2 regions of the Filomicrobium sp. genome follow, and region 1 is predicted to be linked to the other one. Evidence: predicted binding sites of a transcription regulator. Region 1 holds the regulator's gene; the other holds the start of a gene.
The links. Region 1 encodes PhoB, which activates phosphate uptake and scavenging genes when phosphate is short. Its sites were predicted from a motif close to TGTCATNNANCTGTCAT; they were not measured.
Positions count from the first base shown of each region.

Region 2: a site for PhoB is predicted at 1,910-1,926, ahead of K5845_RS05095 (YdcH family protein). Genes of this name have one in related genera too.

Region 1 covers NZ_JAILWT010000001.1:537,113-541,536, forward strand. Annotated here, with positions in the region: gene K5845_RS02430 (efflux RND transporter permease subunit) at 1-178, opposite strand, end outside; gene K5845_RS02435 (efflux RND transporter periplasmic adaptor subunit) at 175-1,674, opposite strand; gene phoB (phosphate regulon transcriptional regulator PhoB) at 2,024-2,734, opposite strand; gene phoU (phosphate signaling complex protein PhoU) at 2,761-3,504, opposite strand; gene pstB (phosphate ABC transporter ATP-binding protein PstB) at 3,586-4,365, opposite strand.
Region 2 covers NZ_JAILWT010000002.1:293,820-298,243, forward strand. Annotated here, with positions in the region: gene K5845_RS05085 (acyl-CoA synthetase) at 1-628, shown strand, start outside; gene K5845_RS05090 (hypothetical protein) at 639-1,433, opposite strand; gene K5845_RS05095 (YdcH family protein) at 1,697-1,873, opposite strand; gene K5845_RS05100 (YdcH family protein) at 2,160-2,366, shown strand; gene K5845_RS05105 (ligase-associated DNA damage response exonuclease) at 2,455-3,474, shown strand; gene K5845_RS05110 (cisplatin damage response ATP-dependent DNA ligase) at 3,482-4,424, shown strand, end outside.

The DNA.
Region 1 (4,424 bases):
CGGTCTCAATGGCGATATCGGGGAAGAACTGCGCACGGATACGGAGCCCGGCCACGACGCCACAGACAACAATAAGCGTCAGGAGAAGGTTCGCCGCTGTGCGGTGCCGTACGAAGTATCCAATAAAGCCGGTGTTGCTCATGCCGCCGCGATCGTGGGGTGCATTGTGCGCGCTCATGAGCGGCTCTCCCGACGCTGGAGTTGCCGCTGCAGGCGATCAACCAGGTCCTTCGGCGCGGTGGCGTTGGACAGTGCCTCAATTGTTTCCTTGCGACGCTGTTCCGACATGCGCGTGGAGCTGCGAACATGCTTGATCAGGGCGACGCGTTGCTCTTCGCTCAGTGCGACCAGGTTGTCGGGCTGAGGTAGGGCCGCGATCGCGGGGTCTGAGCTGCCGTCCTTCGGTTGCTGCCTTGGTGGCTTCACTTTGATGCCGGGACCAAGATAGGGCATGCGTGTGATCACGTAGCTCTTATCCGCCGGAAAGCCGCTGACGATGAGACCGTCCGATTGACGGCGTTTAATGTCGACCTTGACCTCTGCGAGGCGATCACCCTCGATAATAAGCATGCGCCCATCTTCAGTGGCAGCGGAGTGAGGAACCAGAGCAACGTTCTGTAGCCTTGGCTCAAAAACCTCGACGGTGACGAAGTCACCTGGACGCAACGCCGACAATGCGACGCCCTTCAAGCGCGCAAACACAGTCCTCCCGCCCTGATTGATGTCAACGACGGCAGCAGGCCGATCGAGAACGCCCTCAACTTCGACCGTATAGCCTTGCAGATCCAGACGTGCCTTGATGGGCTGGCGGAGGATCCTATCTGGCGCGTTCGGATCAATTAAGCGCGCAAATTCGCTGTTGCGCACGCGGAAAGAAACCTCCAGAGCGGTGGGATCAATAAGGTCGGCTAGCTTTTCGTTTTGCGAGACGCGGCGGCCGAGGGTGGCTGCGACCGATGTCAAACGGCCGGCAAAGGGTGCGCGGTAGCTTGTGTCACGCAGCGCGCGTTCGGCATCCTTCAATGCGATGCCAGCGCGCTCGAGGTTCTTTTGTGCGCGATCATTGAGAGCTTCACCCGCTACAATTGCCTGCGTCTTCGCCGCGAGCGACTGTTCAGCGGATGAGACCGCCATTGTCGACTCGTCCAGCGTGGCGGCTGTTACGATATCTTTCTTATGGAGTTGCTGCTTGCGCTCTAAATCCGCTTTCCGAACGTCAAGTTGAGTGCGGGCGAGATTTTCGTCGGCTCGCAGGTAGCTTAAAGCGGCCTCGGCTTCGGCGAGTTCGGAGCGCGCCTGCATAAGGGCAGCCTCGGCGTCGGTGACGCGCCGTTGCGCCGTATCGGGGTCAATGTGGAACAACAATTCACCAGCCTCGACTGCGCGACCGTCGCGGAAATTGTCAGCGATCTCAGTGATTGGCCCGGACGCAGCGGCCCGGATTTCCAGCGTCTCCCACGCGTGAATCTGGCCGTATGCAGTAATGACTGGCGTTAAATCTTGCGCTTCGAATTGACCGCCTTGCACGGAAAACTCGCGCTCTCGGGCTTGCATTTTGCGGCCTGACTTCTCGGCCGTCATCACTGAATGCACACGCCACCCCGCGACCCCCAATAGTCCCAAGGTAACGGCGACGATCATAAGCCCCGAAATTGCGCGGGTTATCAGCCGCATTTCCTTCCCCTCCATCACTTTCGCTCTGCTTAACGTCAGAGGTATGGTGATTTCCGTCGCTGGCGCAGAATTTCCGACTGATGACCAGCGTCCCGAACGAACAAAAAGTGCGCCTCATGGTTACCGGCGACGATCATGGAGGAGAAAAATGGCAGAGATCGACTGAACCCGCATGCAATATGGTGTTCATTGGGCATTCAGGCGGAAAAGAAGCTTGCTGATTGCCGCTAATAAACGGCTTTAGACGCCGGGCGCACCTGCCCTGGGCATTGAAATTAAAAAGCAATCAATAATGTGCCACGCGGGAGCCCACATCATCCTAATGTTGGTCCCGCGTTGTAATCTTTCGTCAAAAGTGAAACTGGCGATTGGTTGTGCGCTCACCGAACACGTATCCAGCGCCGCGCACCGTGCGAATAGGGTCGCGCTCTTTGCCGCGGATTAACGCTTTGCGCAATCTTCCGATGTGGACGTCAACGGTCCGCTCATCGACGAAGGCGTTGCGCCCCCAGACGCCATCCAGCAATTGCGAACGGGAGAGGACGCGCCCGGGACTTTCCATAAGAAATTCGAGGAGGCGAAATTCCGTCGGCCCCAAGCGAACTTCCCGAAGACCGCGAGACACCTTGTGGGCGGCACGGTCGAGTTCGACCTCGGCTACGCGGAGAACCTCGGCCGTCCGTTCCGGTGCAGCCCGCCGCAGAATGGCCTTCACGCGTGCCATCAGTTCAGGAAGCGAGAAGGGCTTGACCACGTAGTCGTCGGCGCCGGTAGAGAGACCACGAATGCGGTCAGCTTCCTCGCCGCGCGCGGTCAGCATGACGATGGGGACGTTACGCGTCTCGGCTTTGGACCGCATCCGACGGCACAGCTCAATGCCTGACACTGACGGTAGCATCCAATCCAGAACCATGAGATCGGGCAGTTCCTCAGAGACCATAATCTCTGCTTCCTCACCGGTTTCGGCGTGGCTGACCCGATAGCCCTCGGCTTCCAAATTGTAACGGAGGAGTTCAGCAAGCGGAAGTTCGTCTTCTATGATCAAGACCTTAGCTGACATGATCCAATTTTCCGGTCATTGAGCGATTAGGTATGCGACCCGTTTACTGCACCCTGACTCGTGATCAGCGTCGTACTGGTGTCGTCACTCTTCGGCCTATCGTCGGATATGGCCTCGCCGCTGACCAAGAATTGGATGGTCTCAGCGATATTGGTTGTGTGATCTCCAACGCGCTCAATGTTCTTAGCGCCAAACAGAAGATGCGTGGAAATCCCGATGTTGCGCGGATCCTCCATCATGTAGGTGAGGAGTTCGCGGAACAAAGAGTTGTAGACAGCATCGAGTTTCTCATCATCGCGCCAGACCGCAAGCGCGCGCTCGGCATCGCGCTCCGCGTAGGCATCGAGAACGTCGTTAAGCTGGCTGAGCGCGAGTTCCACCATATGACGCAGCCCCGTGATCAACGGCTTGGGATGGGGCTGACTGGCGATGGCGTGCGCGCGCTTTGCAATGTTCTTCCCGAGATCGCCAATGCGTTCGAGATCGCTCGCGATACGCATGGCCCCGAGGATATGGCGGAGTTCCCCAGCGCTCGGTTGACGCCGGGAGATCATCGCGACGACTTTCGCCTCGATGCCCCGCTCGAGGGCGTCGATCTGCCGATCGGTTTCGACCACCTTCTCGGCGAGATGCGGGTCACGCCGCTCCAACGCATCGAAGGCAAGGCCGAGGACGTGCTCAGCCAAGCCACCCATCTGGGCTATCGATTTGTCGAGGAGGGCAAGCTCCTCTTCGTAAGATTTCACGGTTTGCGATGAATCGCCGACCATGATCGCTCTTCTCCTTTTGGCAAACCACCCCCCTGGGGTCTCGCCGCCAATATCGCGGGTCAGTTCCCGGCCAGTTTAGGCTTAGCCGAAGCGTCCCATGATATAATCCTGAGTCCGCTTGTCCTGCGGGTTTTCAAAGATCTGCTCTGTATCGCCCACTTCCACGAGATAACCGATGTGGAAGAACGCCGTCTTCTGCGAGACGCGACGCGCCTGCTGCATGGAGTGCGTCACGATTACGATCGTGTAGTTCTGGCGCAGTTCATGGATCAGTTCTTCAACCTTCGCTGTTGCGATCGGGTCGAGTGCCGAACAGGGTTCGTCCATGAGGATAACGTCTGGGGTCGTGGCGATGGCTCGAGCAATGCAGAGACGCTGCTGCTGGCCGCCCGAGAGGCCCGTACCGGGCTCATGGACGCGATCTTTGACTTCTTTCCAGAGACCCGCCTTTTCAAGGCTCGTTTCAACGATCTCTTCGAGGTGGGTTTTGTCGCGAACGAGGCCGTGAATGCGCGGCCCATACGCAATGTTGTCGAAGATCGACTTGGGGAATGGATTCGGTTTCTGGAAGACCATGCCAACGCGGGCGCGCAACTCCACGACGTCGAGATCGCGATCGTAGATGTCCTGCTCATCGAGTTCGATCTTACCAGTTACCCGGCAGATCGGGATCGTGTCGTTCATGCGGTTTAAGCAGCGCAGGAACGTTGACTTACCGCAGCCCGAGGGGCCAATCAGCGCCGTCACGGAGTTGCGCGGAACGTCGAGGTTTACATCAAACAGAGCCTGCTTGGCACCGTAGAAAACGCAAACATCACGCGCCGTGACCTTTGGAGCTTCGCCGTTGGCGACGCCGCTCATAGGTGCGGTTTCCGCCGTTGTGCTGGTTGCAATCTGTTCCATATCAGCCGCCAATCTCA
Region 2 (4,424 bases), on a different contig from region 1:
CTACGGGCCGGCAACAATCAACGAGTGGAATTCTGAGTGGGATAATCTCAGCCCGGAAGCCATCGCACAAAAGCGCGTACGCCAGGGTGTCCGTTACGTTGCGCTCGAAGGACTCACGGTGCTCGATCCTCTGACCATGCAACAGGTTCCCGCGGATGGAGAATCGCTTGGCGAGGTCATGTTCAGTGGCAACATCGTCATGAAAGGCTACCTGAAAAACACCGAAGCGACCGAAGAAGCATTTGCTGGTGGATGGTTTCACTCGGGCGACCTTGGTGTCCTGCATCCCGATGGCTACATCCAGCTGAAGGATCGTTCAAAGGACATCATCATATCCGGCGGCGAAAACATCTCTTCGATTGAAGTCGAAGACGTGATCTACAAACATCCCTCTGTCGCGTATTGCGCCGTCGTCGCGAAGCCCGACGAAAAATGGGGTGAAACGCCCTGCGCATTCGTTGAGCTGAAGCCGGAGACATCCACCACGGCGGAAGACATCATCGCATGGTGCCGCGAGCGGCTCGCTCATTACAAGTGCCCGCGCTACGTCGTCTTCTCTGAAATCCCGAAGACTCCCACCGGAAAGATCCAGAAATTCAAACTGCGTGATATTGCGAAGGCTGACTAACTGGCGGTCTCTAGAACAGCCGCCAGATAACCAGAAACCCCGCGCTTAATCCCGCAAAGCCAAGGCCCGCCAGAGCTTTCACTGGGTTGTCCTCAAACAGCTCAACGGCCTCTCGCAAGCGCGCCGTGTTCAGCGTCCACCAATTCGCGCGTGTCTTTAGCGTCCGATCGTGGGCAAGATGCAGGATATCGAACTGCAACCGCACCTTGGCCAACACAGAACGCTGAACGAGCGCATAGTTGCCCCGCTCGAATGCCTCTGCTTCGATCGGGCCGGACAGAAAGCCTTGAAGTGCGAGATCATTCCGTATCGCAAGCCCTTCCAGATAAGGCCGCTCGACATAAGCGCTGCCGTACATATCAATAAGAAGGCGAGCCAAATCGAGCTTTTGCGACTCAGGCAAGCAGAACGGTTCTCGCCCGAGCACCCGATAGCGATGTTCGACAGCGGCAAAACCGTACATCGCATCGCGCATATTCCAGTGCACGAACCGCATCATGCGATTGGTCGCCAGAAAATCGAAAAACTTGGCAAGCATCGCGCATTCGAGCTCTTCGATCCGACTCAGAACCTGGATCGGACCAAGCCTTCGTAGCTCGGCCTCGATATGAATCGAAAAGACGCTAGTTTCGCCGCTTTCCAGATGCCGAGCCGCTATGGCTGTAACACACGGTGACCCCAGCGCCTCTTCCGCATCGAAACTCTGACAAGCATAGTGAATGATGAAGACACTGGATGGGTGTGCGAACAGGCCGGCAAGCTTATCGCGAGCCGCTCTTTGTCGAACTGGATTGGGTGCGGGCATCCCTCAAGATCCATCTGACGCGCGCCACGAATCAACAGCGCGCTCTTGAAGGAGCATTCCGAATTACACAGCGATTGCAAGCGCCAGCCGATCACACCGGGCAGTCGTCAGGCACAACGAACCCACGTGACGCTACGCGCTACATGTCGGCCAGCTTCGCCTCACCGCACGATAGCGAAATTCAACCGATGCAACCATTACCCCGCATCAGTTCATCCGCAAAAAATAGAAAGCCCCGGCGCATCGCACAGGGGCTTCGAACTTCAATGGCGTGTAACGTGTTTTAAACGCTCGATCTCTTCCTTGATCTTCAGTTTTTCGCGCTTGAGGCGTCTGATCTGCAGGTCATCAGACCCTGGTCTCCCCAATTCATCACTTATCTGTCGGTCGAGCAGGCGGTGCTTCTCTGTGAGCTCAGCGAGATGACCTTCAAGCGACATCGTGACCCTCCGTTTGAGGTTTCAGGCATGGTTATCGTGACAGATAGGTGACATGTTGTCTATGTCCACCCTACCGCTCCCGTTAATTGCCGTTAAACAGTTTTGCCCGTCTCTATCGAAATACGCCGAAAGGGAGGTGGCACCTACATTATCCCCAACCGGATTGCTGCTTTAGCTAGCCTCGGGTCCCCCTCAGAAACCGCGTTCACGGCTTGCGAAATCGTGCAAACGCGACAATATTGCGCGCGCCGTGTTTGATGGCGGCAAACTCAAGCGGCGTGGTGAAATGCAGCGGGAACGCGAACGAGAACTCCGCGAGGAACTTGTGCAGTTGAGAGAGCAACATCGGGCACTCGACGAGGAAATCGTTGAGCTCGAAAGCTCGGCTGCGGTCGATCAACTTCTGATCAAACGGCTGAAACGGAGAAAACTCGCAATCAAGGATCGCATCCAAGTCATCGAAGATCAGTTACTGCCCGACATCATCGCCTAAAGATCCGTTTCAAGATTACCGAACCACCGGCATCTCTCACGCGTTTAGTGAGCCAAGACGCCTGATACGCAAACTTGGTCCCTCGGTAATGACACACTCGGCTCACATCGCAGAACGTTGGCTTTATCCAACGGACGCGGGTCTGTATTGCGAACCCGGCGATTTCTTCATCGATCCCCATCTCCCCACTCCGCGCGCCGTCATCACCCATGGTCACGCCGATCACGCCCGTGCAGGCCATGACGCTGTTCTGACAACGAGCGAAACCGCAGCGATCATGCGCCTCCGCTACGGTCCCGATGCCGTCGGCCGGTTCGAAACGGTCGCATACGGCGAAACACACCGTATCAATGGTCTCGACCTGAAACTCGTGCCCGCGGGCCACATATTGGGATCCGCCCAAGTCGTACTCGAGTATCAAGGAAGTCGCATTGCTATTTCGGGAGACTATAAGCGCAGCCCAGACCCGACGTGCGAAGCGTTCGAGCCCATAAACTGCGATGTTTTCGTCACCGAAGCGACCTTCGCACTTCCGGTATTCCGTCATGAAGTAGCGCAAAAGGAAATTCAGCGATTGCTGGCATCCCTGCGCTTGGAACCCGACCGGCCGCACCTTGTAGGCGTTTATGGCCTGGGCAAATGCCAGCGGGTAATCAAGCTCCTGCGTGAAGAAGGCTACGATGATCCGATATGGCTGCACGGCGCCCTCGTCAGCCTCTGCGATCTCTATAAGGACCTAGGCCACGATCTCGGCGACTTACGCGTCGTCGATACGGAAAAACCGGGCGGTACCGCACAAGGCATCATTATGTGCCCGCCATCTGCGCTCGGAGATCGCTGGTCGCGTCGCTTTCCCGATTCGGTATCAGCCTTCGCCAGTGGCTGGATGCGGATCCGTGCGCGGGCCCGGCAACGCGGCGTCGAACTGCCGCTTGTCATATCTGACCATGCGGATTGGCCGGAATTGATCGGAACCATCAGAGAAACCGGCGCCGCGGAAATCTGGGTCACGCACGGACGCGATGACGCCCTCGTGCATCAATTGTCTCAAATGGGGGTCAAGGCCAAGGCGCTCGCCTTGGTTGGCTTCGAGGACGAAGCGGAGTAGGGGGCATATGCAGCGTTTTGCCAACCTCGTTGACAGCCTTGCCTTCACGCAAAGCCGCAACCGCAAACTGTCTCTGCTGACGGATTACTTTCTGACCACCTCCGACCCCGACAGAGGCTGGGCACTCGCCGCACTAACGGATGGGCTCCCTCTGCGGGTCCCACTAAGGCGGATCCTACCAGAAATCCTGGCCGATATAGTCGATCCGGTCCTGTATCACTTGTCGCGGGACTACGTTGGCGACACGGCCGAAACGGTCGCACTGCTATGGCCGGATCGGCCGGAATACCAACGCGATGGTGCGAGAGTAACTCTTGACTCCGTTGTCACTGCGTTCGCGACCGCACCCAACTCGAGCCACGCAGAAATCCTGAAAGGGCTGCTTGACGCGCTTGAACCGTCCAGCCGTTTTGCACTTCTCAAACTCCTCGGTGGCGCCCCGCGTGTTGGCGTATCAGCGCGCTTGGCAAAACTCGCATTAGCCCAAGCCTTCGAGCAGCCCGTTTCTGAAATCGAGGAATCCTGGCACGCAGTTGACGCTCCCTACCTCGCATTGTTCGACTGGCTAAACGGCGATGGACCACGCCCCGACCCGGGCGGACGTCCCGTCTTCCGCCCGATGATGCTCGCACACCCGATCGAGGATGAAGACCGCACGAAACTTGATCCCGACGATCTGCTCGCAGAATGGAAGTGGGATGGAATCCGCGTTCAAGTCGCAGCCCAGATAGGAGAGGTCCGTCTCTTCTCCCGAACCGGCGATGACATCTCTGCAGGCTTTCCCGACATTGTGACAGCCTTTACTGGGCGAAACTGTATTCTGGACGGCGAGCTATTGGTTGTCCGCGAGGATGAAGTCGCCCCCTTCAACGATCTCCAGCAACGCCTCAATCGCAAGACGGTCTCAGCGCGCATGGTGCGCGACTACCCGGCACACATCCGCCTGTACG